4 regions of the Micromonospora sp. II genome follow, and region 2 is predicted to be linked to each of the others. Evidence: riboswitches for the same ligand, from Rfam matches in the RefSeq annotation. Region 2 holds a riboswitch; each other region holds the start of a gene.
What was found. Region 2 has a riboswitch for cyclic di-AMP ahead of A8711_RS15645 (transglycosylase family protein). Riboswitches for the same ligand answer to the same signal wherever they lie in the genome.

Region 1 (3,650 bases), on a different contig from region 2:
CCGCCTCCACCACCGGGTGGTCCGGGGCGAACAGCCCGGCCAGCCCCGAGACGCGCAGGTAGCGGCGGGCCGCCTCGTCCCGGGTGGCGAACCAGGTGACCGGCCGGGCGGCCAGCTCGCTCGCCTTCGCCAGCTCGGCCGGGGACCAGACCGCCTTGATGCCGAGCCCCACCACCGCGTCCACCGGAAGAGCCCGCTGCCGGGCCGCGAGCGCCAGCGCCACCACCCCGCCGAGCGAGTGTCCGAGCAGCACCAGCCGGTCGTGCGGGCCCAGCCGGAGCGGACCGAGCCCGTCTGCGACGCGCTGGGCCAGGGCGTCGAACGAGTAGCCGTCGAGCGGCGGCGACCAGCCGTGGCCGGCCAGGTCGGGGGCGAGCCAGCGCCCGGGCCAGCGGCGCTCCAGCAGCGGCGCCCAGGGCAGCCACACTTCGCCGGTGGCGCCCATGCCGTGCAGGAGAATCAGGTGCCGGTTCCCCGTCGCATCGCCCATTGGCGCAGTCTGCCACCGCCCGCCCCGGACACGCGAGACCGAACCCGCCCCGCCCAAACCGCCCGCCCTCGCCCTCGCCGCCGATCTTGGAGTTGTGGTGCCTCCCATAGCGGGGTGAGCCGGGCATACCAGGCGCCACAAGTCCAAGATCGGCGCGCCGAGAGGGCGGCGGGCGAGGGGCGGGCGGGGACGGGGAAGGCCGGCGCCCCGGGACGGGGTGCCGGCCTTCGCAGGGTGCGGGGCGGTCAGGCGGAGTAGCCGCGGCTGGCGATCCAGTGCGCCAGGTCGATCGTGGTGAGCCAGTACGACGGCAGCGACGGGTCGGCCGAGTCGGCGATCCGGACGGTCCGGCCGTCGTCCTTGTAGCCGATCACCGCGACGTAGTGGCCGCCGGGGAACGAGTGCCAGCCGCCGTTGGTGTCGGTGGCGGTGCCGGCGACGTTCGCGACGACCCCTCGGCCGTTGCTGATCGCCTCGACCACGTCGGCCTGGAGCCGGTCCATCTGGGCCGGGCTGGCCGAGCCGGGAATCATCCGGGTCCGGTACGGGTTGCCCTTGACCTGCTGGTTGAGCACGCGCGTGGTGTCCTCGGCCGAGTTGGTGCCCATCTCGGTGGTGCCGAGCGGGCCGGCGAGGGCGTCCTGGCTGCGCTCGATGCCGGTGGCGCTGAGCGCGTTGCGCACGGCGGCCGGGCCGCAGTAGTAGTAGTTGATCTGCGCCTGGTAGTCGTAGTCCAGCGTCTTGCTCGACGGCGGCTTCGGCGCGGCCTTGGTGACGTCCGGGTCCGCCGCGGCCTTCTTCGCCGACGGGGAGGCGCTGGGCGACCTGCTGGGCTCGGCGCTCGGCGACGCCGGCGGGACGCCGATACGCGCCTCGCTGCGGCTGGCGGGCTCGCCGAGCCGTGCGCCGAGTTCGGCGACCGAGGCGGTGTTCTCCTGCTGGACCGGGGCGTCCTCACCGGCGGCGAGGGCGGTGCCGGCGCCGGCGGCCAGCACGAGCGCCGCGGCCGATCCGGCGATGATCTGGTACGGGCGTTCGGTGGCGATCCGCCGCAGCTGACGCTTCAGGTGGTGCTTCACGAAATCCTCCACGGGGGGCGTGATCGGCACACGCCGGCCCGGCACGTGGAGGGGTTCACACGTGCTGGCAGGCCGGATGGGCCGGGGGAACGGGTACGCCCGCGATGCCGGGCGCCCAGGGGCGGTTTGCCGGTCGCGTCAGGCGAGCGCGGGTACCGCGGAGCCGTGGAGGCGGGGGGACGATCGAGGGGTGGGCACGAGGATGGGACTCCTTCCGTGGCCGCCGACCGGGTTAGCTGACGGATTCGGGCGGGAAGTACGCCCTACCGCGGCAGTGGCCGCGGATTCACCCCGATGGTGCTCATGGTTCCCCGGTTCGTGATGACACGATTAGGCGGGTCGGCGCGGCGTCGCCTTCTGCGATCGGTTACCGCACCGGACGCGCCGACACTACCGGCGGGTACTGCCCCTGCCAAGCGCTCCCACCTGCGTAAACATGATCCCCGGTAACGGATTTCGGAACAGCCGGTTACTCACTTCACTCAATGGGACAAGCGGTGGTGACGGCGCCCGGGAGGCGAAAAGGGGACAGACGGCGAGCGCCTGACCGGCAATGGCGCGGCTCATTGGCCTGTTCTGCGCTCCACGCCCGTTTCGGTGCCGGGGGTGAGCCGGCTCACCACATTCCGGGTAACAATTCGGTCGCCTCAGCCGACCCGGGCCGGACGCCAGCGGGCGTTGCGGACGGACGCGCCGACCGGCAGGGGGATCGTCGCCACGCCGCGGGACACCGGGGCGGGCCGCACCGCCAGGGTGGCCGCGTACGCCTCGGCGGCGAGCGTACGGGCGGCCTCGGCGGCCAGTTCGGCGTCCCGCCACGCCTGCCGCTCCCGCTCGGCGGCGCTCTCCCAGCCGGTCCGGCGCCGGTCCCGTACGGCCCGGGCCAGCACGATCTCCTGCTCGGCCGGGTGCCGGCGCGGGTCCCACCCGTTGCGGCGCGCCAGCACGTCGGCGAGTTGCCGGGCGGACAGGTCGCCGCGCCAGTGCGCCGTCATGGCGGCGTGGTGCAGCCAGCGCTCCCGGGCCGCGTACTCCGCCGGGGTGCGCGGGGTGCGCGGGGCGGCCAGCGCGGCGGCCCCGGCCAGGCGGCGGGCGGCGCTGTCCGCCTCGTCGTACGCGGTCCAGGCGCGTTCCGCCTCGTCCTGCGCGGCCAGCCACCGTTCCCGGCGGCGACGGGCCGTCTGGGCGGCCCCGGCGGCGGCCACCGCCACCTCCTCGGCGTACCGGACGAGGTCGTCGCGGCGCGCGGCGTCCTGGTCCACCGGATCGGCGGCAGCCTCGGCGACGCCGTCGCGCTCGGGCCGGGCCACCAGCGCGGCGAGCAGGCCGAACGCGAGCAGCATCAGGAAGGACCAGATGGCGGCGGCCTCGGGGACCGCGGTGAGGAAGTGGTAGAGAGCGGTCTGCGACATGGTCGGCACCTCACGGGAAGAACCTGGCGGGAGAATCCGCACGGCCGGTCGGGGCGCGGCGCGGGGGCGCCGGGCCGTCGAAGGGCGGGTGCGGGATGACGTTCGGTGGGTGCGGTGACGGGCGCGGCCCGTGGGCGGATCAGCGGGCGGGCGGGGCCCGCAGGCCGACCGGCGCGGTGATCCGGCCGGCCGGGACCGGCTGCGGGTCGTTCGGGAGCGTGTCGGTGGCCCGTGCGGCGGGCGCGGGTGCGCCGTCGGGACGGGCCTGCCGCTCGGCGGCGCGGTCGGATTCCGGTCGCGGGGCGGCCGGCGTGCTCACGTACGCCGGGCCGGCTGGCGCGGCCGGGGCGGCGACGGCCGGCAGCGTGGCCGCGCCGAACGAACAGGCGACGACCACGGCGAGACTGGCGAGCATCCGGGCGGTCCAGCGCGCCACCCACCACACGGGGCAGGTGAGCGCGATCGGAAGCACGGGTACAAATTACCGCCGAACCCCCAGTGACGCACCGCCGCACGGCGTGTCGCGGACCGACCGGCCGGCGTGTGCGCGTGTCAGTCCGGGCGACGCCGCCCGGCGTACTCGATGTCCTCGGCCGGACCGGAGACGGACCGCGCGCCGCCGTCGGCGGCCGCGCCCTCGGCGGGCCCGCGTGGAGCCGGCACGGCCGG
Region 2 (3,650 bases):
TTCATGTCTCGCTCCGAGGGGTGGGGAAGGAAGGTGGGTCAGGCGGACAGCAGGCCCGGACCGGGCAGGACGGCCAGCTCGCCGGGCGGTACGTCGTGTCCGGCGTCGCAGCGCAGCCGGGCGTGCACGGCCGCGCCGCACTCGTCGTGGGTCAGCCGGACGGCCGGGCCGGCCTCGTCGGCGGCGTACGTGTCGCCCCACTGCCGCAGCGCGACCAGCACCGGGATCAGGTCGCTGCCCTTGGCGGTGAGCACGTACTCGTCGCGGGTGCGCTGCCCGGGCTCGCGGTAGGGGCGCCGGTCGAGCAGCCCGTCGGCGACGAGCTGCTTGAGGCGTGCGGCGGCGACGGGCTCGCTGACGCCGACCCGCCGCGCGAAGTCGTCGAAGCGGCGGGTGCCGAACGACGCCTCGCGCAGCAGGAGCAGCGTGGTGCGGTTGCCGACCACCTCCAGCGCCCGGGCGATCGAGCAGTTGGCGGTGGACCAGGAGTCACGCTGCGCAAGGAGGTCCGTCATGGCGTCGACGGTACCCCCTGACTTAGGAAATCAAAAGTCAGCTACCTCACAGCTGGCCGGGGAAGAAGCCGTGCCGGGCCAGCGGCTCGACGATCTGGTGCTCCTCGTACGACAGGTGCGACAACAGCGTGTCGGTGAGCAGGTCCACCGCCTCCTGGAGCTGCGTGAAGTCGCCGGGCCGGTGGACCAGTTCCACGAGCGCCCGGTCGACGCTCTCCACCACCCCGTGGATCACCACGTGTTCCTCCTCGAGGCGGTCGAGCACGGCCGCCAGCCCGGCCTCGGAGCGGCGCAGGTGCGGGAAGATCGAGGCGTCCTCCAGCCCGTGGTGCTGGGTGACCATGGTGCAGTAGGCCGCGCAGTACGCCCCGAGCGTCCAGTTGTTCTGCCGCATGGTCATCTCGTTGAGCGCCGCCCGCGCCCGGCCCGGCGAGACGGCGCCCCGCTTGACCTGTTCCAGCAGGTCGCGCACCTGGGCCAGCTCCTGGCGCAGGTGGTCGTGCACGTCCACCAGGTGCTGCCCGGCGGCCTGCCCCCGGGGTGGGTAGACCTGGCCGGCCGGAGGCAGCGGGGCGGTCGGCCGGGTCGACTCGTCCCAGGGGCGGCGCGCGCTCAGACGTACCCCCGGGTCGGGGGTGGGGGTGACCGCCAGCGTGGCCGCGCCGCCGGTGGCGGCCGTGTCGTCGGCGACCGCGCGGGCCCCGCTGCCGGGCGCGGTGCGCTCGGCGGCGACGAGTTCGCGGACCGCCGGCGCGACCTCCTGGGCGAAGATCTGGATCGCGCGCGGCTCGTCGCTGCCGAGGATGAACGTGGTGACGCCGTGCTCCAGCGTGAGCCCGGCCAGCTCCTCCACCCACTGCTCCGGCGGGCCGGCCAGGAAGCCGGCCGACGAGCGCGCGAACGTGCCGGTCACGTTGAGCATGCGGCGGATCTCGGCCGGGTCGCGCCCGGCAGCCTGCGCGCCCTCGTCCACGAGCGCGTTCAGGGCGGGCAGCTCGTCGGGGCCCTTGGGCAGGTAGGACAGGGAGGGCAGCCAGCCGTCCGCGGCGCGGCCGACCAGGCGCAGCATGCGCGGCTTGTACGCGCCGACCCAGATGCCCACCCGATGCGCGGGCGCCGGGCCGCGCTTGGCGCCGACCACCCGGTAGTGCTCGCCGTCGACGCGGATCATGCCGCGGCGGTCGGTGTCCCAGACCTCGCGGATCACCCGGATCGCCTCGTCCAGGGCCTCGACCGCCGCGCCGGGGGACAGGCGCCGCCCGCCCGTCGCCTCGATCGCGTCCCAGAACGCGCCCGCGCCGAGTCCCATCTCGACCCGGCCGCCGGTGAGCAGGTCCAGGCTGGCCACGCTGCGGGCCAGCACCACCGGCTGGCGCAGCGGCAGGTTGAGCACGTTGCCGGCCAGGTGGATGCGCTCGGTGACGGCGGCCACGTAGGACATCAGCGTCCAGGTGTCCAGGAAGCCCGGCTGGTACGGGTGGTCCTGGAACGTGACCAGGTCCAGCCCGACCTGTTCGCAGAGCGTGGCCAGCGCCACCACCTGGTCGGGCTGCCCGGCGGCGGGCGTGATGAAGCCGCCGAAGGTCAGCTCGTGTCCGTGATCGGTCATCCGTCCCGCCCCTCCCGTGATCTTGCTCGGCCCTGCCACGGTAGCTCCACAGGTGGTAGCCCGGCCGGGTGAACACCATCACAAGAAGTGGACGATCGTCGCAAACCGTCCTTAGCGTCGGTTTCGTTCGCATTCGCGGGCACCGCGGGCCGGAAACGCCAAATCCCGCCGCCGGCCCCGGTAACCGAACCTCGTGCGGGAGCGGGGGAACCACACGTTCCACGGTGCATCGTCACCTCGGGGTGAAGCCGCCACCGGCGGCCGGGCTCCTCGGCCCGAACCCGACAGCTCACCTCGTCGGCGTGGAGGAATCCACATGGCAACTGCATACTCGGCCCGAAGCCGCCGTACCGCTCTCGGTGCGGTGGTGACCGGCGCCGCCGTCGGCGTCGCGACCCTGTTCGGCCCGGCCGCACCGGCCAGCGCGGGCGTCAACTGGGACGCGGTCGCGCGCTGCGAGTCCGGCGGCAACTGGAAGATCAACACCGGCAACGGCTACTACGGCGGGCTCCAGTTCTCCCGCGCCACCTGGAACGGCTACGGCGGCCAGAAGTACGCCGCCCGCGCCGACCTGGCCAGCCGGTCCGAGCAGATCGCCGTCGCGGAGAAGGTGTTGCGCGGCCAGGGCATCGGCGCGTGGCCGGTCTGCGGCAAGAAGGGCGGCTCGGCGAACGCCGCGGCGACCCGGTCCGAGCGGGCGGCCCCGAAGAAGGCCACCTCGAAGAAGTCCGCCCCGAAGCGGGCCGCCACGCGCAAGACCGCGCCGGAGCGGGCCGCGACGACTGCGGCGCCGCAGCCGTCGGCCGGGACGTACGTGGTCCGGCGCGGGGACACGCTGTCGGAGATCGCCGTGGCGCAGCGCGTCGACGGCGGCTGGCGTGCCCTGCACGAGCGCAACCGGGCAGTGGTCGGCGACGACCCCGGCCTGATCTTCCCCGGTCAGCGGCTGCGTCTGCGCTGATCTGGTCCGGACGCCCGGCCGGTTCGACCCGGCCGGGCGTCCGGCCGCCCGCGACACGCCGCGCCGCCGGTGTCCGGCCTGCTCGCGGCGCCGGACGCCACCCGTGACGGCCGCTGACCGCGATTCGTCGGAGCCGGTTGCTAGGGTCACGATGATCGGCTCAGACGTGAAGAAAGCGCGGAAATGACCAACGATCCGTTCTCGGCGGCCGCGAGCATCGACGAACTGCTGACCCGCACGCAGCAGGCGCTCACCGCGATGCGCTCCCGGGCCTCGGAGCACGCCGACGGCGAGCCGGGCGACCTGCTGCGCGCCGAGGGCACCGCAGCCGACGGCCGGGTCCGCGCGGTCGCCGTTCAGGGTGGCCGGCTGGATTCCGTGACGATCGACCCGGACTTGGCCGGCGAGCCCCTCGACGTCCTGTGCGGACATGTCACCGCCGCCGCCAACGCCGCGCTGTCCGAGCTGGACGCCCGGGTCAGCGCGTCGGCGCGGGCCGACGCCGACGCGCTCGCCGCCCGGCTCGGCAGCATGGGTGACCAGGCCGAGCTGTTCGGTCGCGCGA
Region 3 (3,650 bases), on a different contig from region 2:
CAACCACCGGTTCGTCACCGGTGTGCCGCAGCATCCGAATCAGGACGCCGGGCACCGGGCGGCGGTGGCCGACGGCCAGCACCCCTTCGCGGTGATCGTCGGCTGCTCCGACTCGCGGCTCGCCGCGGAGATCATCTTCGATCGAGGTCTCGGTGACCTCTTCGTGGTGCGTACCGCCGGGCACACCGCCGGGCCCGAGGTGCTCGGCAGCGTCGAGTACGCGGTCACCGTGCTGGGCACGCCGCTCGTGGTGGTGCTCGGGCACGACTCCTGCGGCGCGGTCCAGGCCGCCCGGGAGGGGGTCCGGACCGGCGCCGCTCCGGCCGGGCACCTGGGAGCGGTGGTGGACGCGGTCTCGCCCAGCCTGCTGCGCGCCGCCCGGCAGGGCATCGACGACCTCGACGGCATCATCGACGTCCACATCGCGCAGACCGTGGAGACGCTGCTGGCCCGGTCCTCCGTGCTGGCCGAGCGGGTCGCGGCGGGCCGGTGCACGGTGGCGGGGATGTCGTACCGGCTCTCCGGCGGCGAGGTGCGGACAGTGGCGCAGGTCCCGGCGTCACTGCCCGCTCCCTCGTCGCCGGCGGACGCGGACGCGGCGCTGGCCGGCTGACCGGAGCGCCGGACGACGAAGGGGCCGCCCACGGGGGCGGCCCCTTCTTGCTGCGTCCAGGTCAGAGCATCGACATGTGGACGTGGTCGGTGTGGTTCGACGGCCCGCTGTACGACCTCCAGCCGGTGGCCGGGAACCAGATCTGCCGGTTCCAGATCACGTAGTAGATGCCCAGCCGGTCGGCGTTGCGGATGAGGAAGGCGGCCACGTCGTTGCCGTACTTGCGGGTGTCGTTGTTGTGCCAGGGTGAGAAGCCGCTGTTCTGCAGCGACCAGTCGCACGCCTTGCCCTTGGGGTGCTCCCACGGCCCGCCCGGCCGGTAACAGCCCACGAAGCGCGTGTAGCCGGCGCGCCGGACCTCCTTGTAGGCGTGCAGCGTCCGCGGCGTGATGCAGCCCGAGGTGGTCGGGTCGTTCTCGCTGCACGACTCGGCCTTCCAGCCGCCGTCGGCGGTGCGGCCGGGGCCGATCTTGGCGACCGGTGAGGTGGCGTCGACCAGGCCGCCGGTGAAGCCGAGGCCGCCGACGAGCTTGAGGGCGCGTTCGGCCTGCACCTTCTCGCGCTCCATCGCGTTCTTCTGCTTCTCCTGCTCGCGCACCTCGGCGTCGAGCGCGATCTTGGCCGTCTCGGCGCGGTTCTTGACCGCGTTGATGGCGGCCAGGCGCTGCGCGTTGAGGAGGTTCAGCTCGTCCAGGGCGTTGACGCGGCGGACGAACGAGTCGGGCGAGTTGCTCTCCAGCAGCATCGCCATCGCGCCCATCCGGCCGGTCCGGTAGGACTGGGCGGCGAGCTGGTTGACCTGCGGGCTGAGCGCCTCGAGTTCGGCCTGTGCCGCCTGTACCTCGGCGGCCAGCCGCCGCTGGCGGTCCTGCGACTTGGCCAGCTTCGCCTTCGCCTGGAGGAAGTTCCGGTTGGCGCTGTCGATCGCCTCGGTGATGAGCGGTGGTTCGCCGTCCTCCTCGTGCCCGGACGGCTTCGGGGCCGCCGCGGCGGGGGCCGCCGTCGCCGAGTTCGGCCCGGCCAGCACTGCCAGCGAGGCCAGCACGGCCACCAGGGGTGTCAGCCAGCGGCGCAGGGGTGGCGTCACAGTGTTCCCTTCCGTCGGCCGCCGACCGGGTTAGCTGACGGGTTCGGGACGGAAGTGGCCCCTACCGCTCGCGCGGATTCACCCCATGTACCTGGTTCCCCGGCTCGCCCGCAGGCGATTGGGCGGCGGCACCGCTGGCGCCGGTGCGCGCCTTCGGCGGTGACCGGCAGCGAGGTTACCCGACAGCACTCCTGCGGATCTACGTCCGGAAGCCGACCAATAGCGAGATTTCGCCGTGGCGCACCGTGACCAGCGTCGCGTTTGAAATCGATGGTCACCGTGCGGAGTGTCACCATGTCGCCTCCGTACTCTTTCCGCCGCCGAGCGCCTCCAGCGCGTCGTCGCGTCCGGTCGGCGGACGGGGCGGCGGGGGTACGGGCGACGCCGGCTCCGGACCGGGCGCGCGCCGTCCGGCGGTGGTCACGATCGCGGCCAGTGCGGTCGTCAGCGGTACGGCGGCGATCAGGCCGAGCGTGGCCACCGCGCTGCGGACGATCTCCTGGGCGAGGAACTCGCTGGTGAGGATCTGGCTCACCGGGCGGGAGTCGGCGACCAGCAGGAGCAGCAGTGGCAGCGACGCGCCCGCGTACGCCAGCACGATGGTGTTGACGGTGGACGCGATGTGGGCCCGGCCGACGCGGGTCGCCGCCCGGTAGAGCTGCCGCCGGGACAGCCCCGGGTTGGCGTGCGCGAGTTCGGTGACGGTGGCCGCCTGGGTGACGGTGACGTCGTCCAGCACGCCCAGCGAGCCGATGATGATGCCCGCCAGCAGCAGTCCGTGCAGGTCCACGTCGCCCTGGAACATGGACAGCGTGGTGGCGTCCTCGCTGCCGAAGCCGGTCAGGTGGGTGGCGGACGTGGCGAGCAGGCCGAGCACGCCGGTGACCACCAGGCTGCCGAGCGTGCCGAGCACCGCCACCGACGTCTGCGCGGTGATCCCGTGCGTCAGGTAGAGCACCACGAACATGATCAACGCGGCGCCCACGATCGCCACCAGCAGCGGCGGCTGGCCGCCACCGATGCCGGGCAGCACGAAGCCGAGCAGGATGGCGAAGCTGGCCGCCAGGCCGCCGAGCGCGGCGAGCCCGCGCCAGCGGCCGAACGCCACGATCGCGGCGGCGAAGAGCACCAGCAGCCAGATCAGCGGTGTGCCGCGCTGGTGCTCGGCGATGTTGTAGGACTTCACCGAAGGATCGGCCGGGTCGATCAGCTCGACCAGGACGATCTTGTCGCCGACCTCGACCCGTGGCGCGCCCGGTCCGGCCGGGAGCGGCGTCTCGACCTGCCGTCCCGCGTCCGGGCCCTGCTCGGCGGCGACGGTCGCGGTGCCGCAGGGGCCGCCCGCGCCCTCCGGGGCCTCCGGCGTCGGCGGGCAGGGTTCGGTGACCACCCGGGTCACGGTGCCGTGGTAGCGGGGGACGTCCGCGCCGCCGACCGGCTCCCGGTCCTGCCGGGGCCAGAGCACCAGCGCGGCGATCACGGTGAGCGCGAACAGCGGCACCACCACGGCGACGAGCAGCCGTCGTACGCCCGGTGGCGTGGGCGGTGCGGGGCGGGTGTGGTCGGCACCCAAGGCGTCTCTCCCAACGGTCGCGGCGACGCCTGGTCCGCCGGACCGGTCTGGTCACCGGGCCGGCGCGGACGTGTCGACCACGTCCGGGTCGTCGCCCCGACATGGTAGGCAGCCCGGCTGGGTGCTCCCGGACACCGTGACCGGTGACGCGCGCCCCGCGCGGGTCAGGCCAGTCCGGCCCGGCGTCGCCGGTACTCGTCCTCGTCGATCTCGCCGCGGGCGTACCGCTCGTCGAGGATGCGCCGGGCCGCCGTCGGCCCGGACCGCTGCGGGCCGGTCCACCGCACGGCCAGCCAGAGGAGCCCTGCCAGCACCGCCAGCACCGCCAGGGACCAGATCCACATCCAGCCCATCATCGGGCTCTGCCACATCATCGG
Region 4 (3,650 bases), on a different contig from region 2:
CGGCGGCCACCGTCGAGGCGGCCGAGGCGCTGCTCGGCCAGGTGGAGGGCACCGTCGGCGTGATCACGCCGGTGCCGCGCCGGGACGAGGTGGCCGGCTGGCTGGGCGCGCTCGGCGCGGGCCGGCTCCAGGTGGTGACCAGCCTCCAGGCCAAGGGCATGGAGTACGACGGCGTGGTGCTGGTGGCGCCGAGCGAGATCCGGGCCGATCCGGGCTCGGGCGTGCGCACGCTCTACGTGGCGCTGTCCCGGGCGACCCAGCGCCTCACCACGCTCGACCCGGTGGGGTGAGGGGCCACGCCCGCGCCACCCACAGTTCACTTGCATACATAGCGATGTGAGCATACATTGGGCCCGGCCGGTACGCGGCAGGGAGGGTGTTGGCGTGGGCGCAGGTCATGACCACAGCAGCGCGGTGGCCAACGCGGCACACCGCCACGCAGGCCGGCTCTGGGCCGCGTTCGCGCTGCTCGCCGTCCTGATGGTGGTCGAGGCGGTGGCCGCCTTCACCACCGGCTCGCTCGCCCTGCTCTCCGACGCCGGGCACATGTTCACCGATGTGCTCGGCATCGGCATGGCCCTCGCGGCGATCACCGCCACCCGGCGCGCCGGCACCGACCCGCAGCGCACGTTCGGCCTCTACCGGCTGGAGGTGCTCGCCGCCCTCGCCAACGCCGTGCTGCTCGGCGCCGTCGCGGTCTACGTCCTGATCGAGGCGGTACGCCGCTTCGGCGAGCCGCCGGAGGTGCTGGCCGGCCCGATGCTCGTGGTGGCGGTGCTCGGCCTGCTCGCCAACATCGTCGCCTTCGCGCTGCTGCGCGCCGGGGCGAAGGAGAGCATCAACCTGCGCGGCGCGTACCTGGAGGTGCTCGGCGACCTGCTCGGCTCGCTCGGCGTGATCGCCGCCGCGCTGGTCATCGCGGTGACCGACTGGTGGTGGGCGGACCCACTGGTCGCCGTCGGGATCGGCCTGTTCATCCTGCCGCGCACCTGGCGGCTCGGCCGGGCCGCGGTGCGCATCCTGGTGCAGGCGGCGCCGGAGCACCTCCAGGTGACCGCCGTGCACGACCGACTGGCCGCGGTCCCCGGCGTGGCCGAGGTGCACGACCTGCACGTCTGGACGCTCACCTCGGGCATGGAGGTGGCCTCGGCGCACCTGACCACCGACCCGGGTGTGGACCCGGCCGGGGTGCTGGCCGCCGCGCGGACGGCGCTGCACGAGGACTTCTCCATCGATCACGCCACGTTGCAGGTCGAACCCGGAGCGTCAGCCGGAGTGTGCGGAAAGACCGAGTGGTGATTAGGGCAGACTTAAATCACCGTGACTGCTGTACACTTATGTCGGTTTTGCCCCACCATGCGGCACTGCGCAACGGAGCCGCGCCCGGGCCGCGCCGGTAGGCTCGGTCGCGGCCGCAGCCACCGGCGTCACCGGCGCAGGTGGGGTGGCCGTCGCCTAATCGCCCGAAGGGGCGAGCCGGGGAACCACGTACGTGGGGTGCATCCGCGTCAGCGGTAGGGATCTTCCGTCCCGAACCCGTCAGCTAACCCGGTCGGCGGTTGACGGAAGGACATGTGAATGCCCCCAGTGGCACCTGTACGACGGACGGCCGCCCGGTTGGCGGCCCTGCTCGTCGCGACGCTGACTGTCGGCGTCGCGACCGTTCCGGCCTCCCCCGCCTCGGCGGCGCCCCGGACCGCCCTGCTCGCCGCCGCGCCCGGCGACGACGAGGGCGGCACGCCCGAGCTGCGCGCCCAACTCGACGCGGCCAGCAAGGGCTGGCTGGAGGCGAAGGCCGCGCTGAACCGGTCGGTGAACCGCCAGAAGCAGCTCAACGACCAGCTCGCGAAGGTCGGCGCCGAGCTGGCCGTACGTGACGCCAAGGTCGGTGAGATCGCCGGGGTGGCGTACCGCGCGGGCCGCCTCGGCACCGCCGCGGCGCTGCTCGACAGCAGCAGCCCGGCGGGCTTCATGGACCGGGCCGCCACGCTGGAACAGGTCGCCGCGCACGAGGACCGCACGGTGCGCGAGCTGATCACCACCCGGGACGAGGCCACCCGCACCCGGGCCGCGCTCGACACCGAGATCCGCGAGCAACGCAAGCAGGTCGAGGTGATGGGCAAGCGCAAGGAGCAGGCCGAGCGCGCGCTCGAAGTGGCGAACGAACGTTCCGCCCGCAACAACAGCAGCGGCGGCGGCAGCGTCCAGGGCACCTCAAACAAGAACGCGAAGCCCGCACCACGCAACTCGGACGGCTCGTGGCCGTCGGAGTCGTGCAGCGTCAACGACCCGACCCCGGCCAACGGCTGCATCACCCCGCGGACGCTGCACGCGCTGCAGCAGGCCAAGGCGGCCGGTTTCACCAGGTACGTCTCGTGCCACCGGCCCAGCGGCTCGGGCGAGCACCCGAAGGGGCGGGCCTGCGACTTCGCCGCCCAGAAGAACGGCTTCGGCGGCGTGGCCAGCGGCGGTGACCGGACGTACGGCAACAACCTGGCCGCGTACTTCGTGCGCAACGCCGACCCGCTCGCCGTGCTCTACGTGATCTGGTTCAAGCAGATCTGGCTGCCCAGCAGCGGGTGGAAGTCGTACAGCGGCGGCAACGGAGACCCGTCCAGCGACCACACCAACCACGTGCACCTGTCGGTGTACTAGCGCGCTCCCGGGGGGCCGGCCGGATCGGGCCGGCCCTCCAGCGTCGCGCCGAGACGGGCCGCCAGGCTCAGGTGAGCCGCCCGGGCCTGGCGGAACGCGTACCCGAACAGCGGCGCCGGCGCGGTGAGCGTGATCTCCACGTCGATGCGCACGGTGCCGTCGGGCTCGTCGCGTAGCCGGGTGTGGTTGCGCACCGTCGTCGCCGGCTGCTGCCGGGCCACAGTGACCACCTCGTCCTCGCTCGCGACCAGCACGTCCGCCTGGTACGTGACCGGGAAGTGCAGCGGGCCCAGTTGCAGCCGGTCGGTGATCGCGTAGCTGGCCAGCGCGCCCGGCCGGGCCGGCAGCTGCCGGACCCGGACGATCAGCGGATGCAGCTCGCCCTGGCGACTCAGGTCACCCAGCAGTGCCACCGCGTCGGCCCGGCTGCACCGGGCCTGCACGGTGTAGCTGAAGCTGTCGCTGCTCTGCAAGCGGGCCCCCTCGCCGTCGTACGTCGCGACGATCGTCCCGTACCGACGCCGGGCTGGCAACGGGTAGAAGGTCCCCTGGCCGCAGGGGGTGCGAACGGCGCTCAGGCGCCGGGCAGCACCTCGGGGGTGTCGTCGGCGAACCACGGCTCGGGAGCGCCGAAGAGGCCGAGCAGGCCGGTCACCCAGAGCTGCCGGTGCACGAACCGGCTCGGCTCGGTGACCACGAGCTTGACGCCGCTGACCTCGCAGGTCTGGAAGCCGGCCACCATGGCGCTGATGCCGACCGAGTCGATGAACGTGACGAGCCGCATGTTCAGCTCGATGCGCGAGGGACGGCCCTTCGCGAGCACCTCGGCGATCGCTTCCCGCACCTCGTACGCGGTGTCGACGTCGATCTCCCCACGGGGCGCGATCTGGACGACACCACCCGGCCGCACCGACTTCACGATCGACAGGCTCACGCGAGCACCTCCACTCGCCCTTGACGGGCGCCTCATCAGTACGCGGGCCGCGACCGAGAGT

Region 1: linked by a shared signal. The riboswitch ahead of A8711_RS29215 (C39 family peptidase) and the one ahead of A8711_RS15645 (transglycosylase family protein) in region 2 are both predicted to bind cyclic di-AMP.
Region 3: linked by a shared signal. The riboswitch ahead of A8711_RS07780 (hypothetical protein) and the one ahead of A8711_RS15645 (transglycosylase family protein) in region 2 are both predicted to bind cyclic di-AMP.
Region 4: linked by a shared signal. The riboswitch ahead of A8711_RS18385 (hypothetical protein) and the one ahead of A8711_RS15645 (transglycosylase family protein) in region 2 are both predicted to bind cyclic di-AMP.

What each region holds. Positions count from the first base shown of each region.
Region 1 covers NZ_LYXF01000078.1:173,070-176,719, forward strand. Annotated here, with positions in the region: gene A8711_RS29210 (alpha/beta fold hydrolase) at 1-490, opposite strand, end outside; gene A8711_RS29215 (C39 family peptidase) at 736-1,569, opposite strand; cyclic di-AMP (ydaO/yuaA leader) riboswitch at 1,776-1,916, opposite strand; gene A8711_RS29220 (hypothetical protein) at 2,217-2,981, opposite strand; gene A8711_RS29225 (hypothetical protein) at 3,121-3,453, opposite strand; gene A8711_RS29230 (acyltransferase) at 3,534-3,650, opposite strand, start outside.
Region 2 covers NZ_LYXF01000024.1:868,613-872,262, forward strand. Annotated here, with positions in the region: gene A8711_RS15630 (SDR family oxidoreductase) at 1-5, opposite strand, end outside; gene A8711_RS15635 (helix-turn-helix domain-containing protein) at 39-515, opposite strand; gene A8711_RS15640 (LLM class flavin-dependent oxidoreductase) at 562-2,124, opposite strand; cyclic di-AMP (ydaO/yuaA leader) riboswitch at 2,297-2,442, shown strand; gene A8711_RS15645 (transglycosylase family protein) at 2,441-3,085, shown strand; gene A8711_RS15650 (YbaB/EbfC family nucleoid-associated protein) at 3,269-3,650, shown strand, end outside.
Region 3 covers NZ_LYXF01000012.1:28,956-32,605, forward strand. Annotated here, with positions in the region: gene A8711_RS07775 (carbonic anhydrase) at 1-613, shown strand, start outside; gene A8711_RS07780 (hypothetical protein) at 675-1,700, opposite strand; cyclic di-AMP (ydaO/yuaA leader) riboswitch at 1,704-1,835, opposite strand; gene A8711_RS07785 (YibE/F family protein) at 1,990-3,273, opposite strand; gene A8711_RS07790 (SHOCT domain-containing protein) at 3,438-3,647, opposite strand.
Region 4 covers NZ_LYXF01000035.1:104,754-108,403, reverse strand. Annotated here, with positions in the region: gene A8711_RS18395 (AAA family ATPase) at 1-290, shown strand, start outside; gene A8711_RS18390 (cation diffusion facilitator family transporter) at 385-1,299, shown strand; cyclic di-AMP (ydaO/yuaA leader) riboswitch at 1,443-1,574, shown strand; gene A8711_RS18385 (hypothetical protein) at 1,579-2,655, shown strand; gene A8711_RS18380 (SRPBCC family protein) at 2,652-3,188, opposite strand; gene A8711_RS18375 (STAS domain-containing protein) at 3,230-3,589, opposite strand.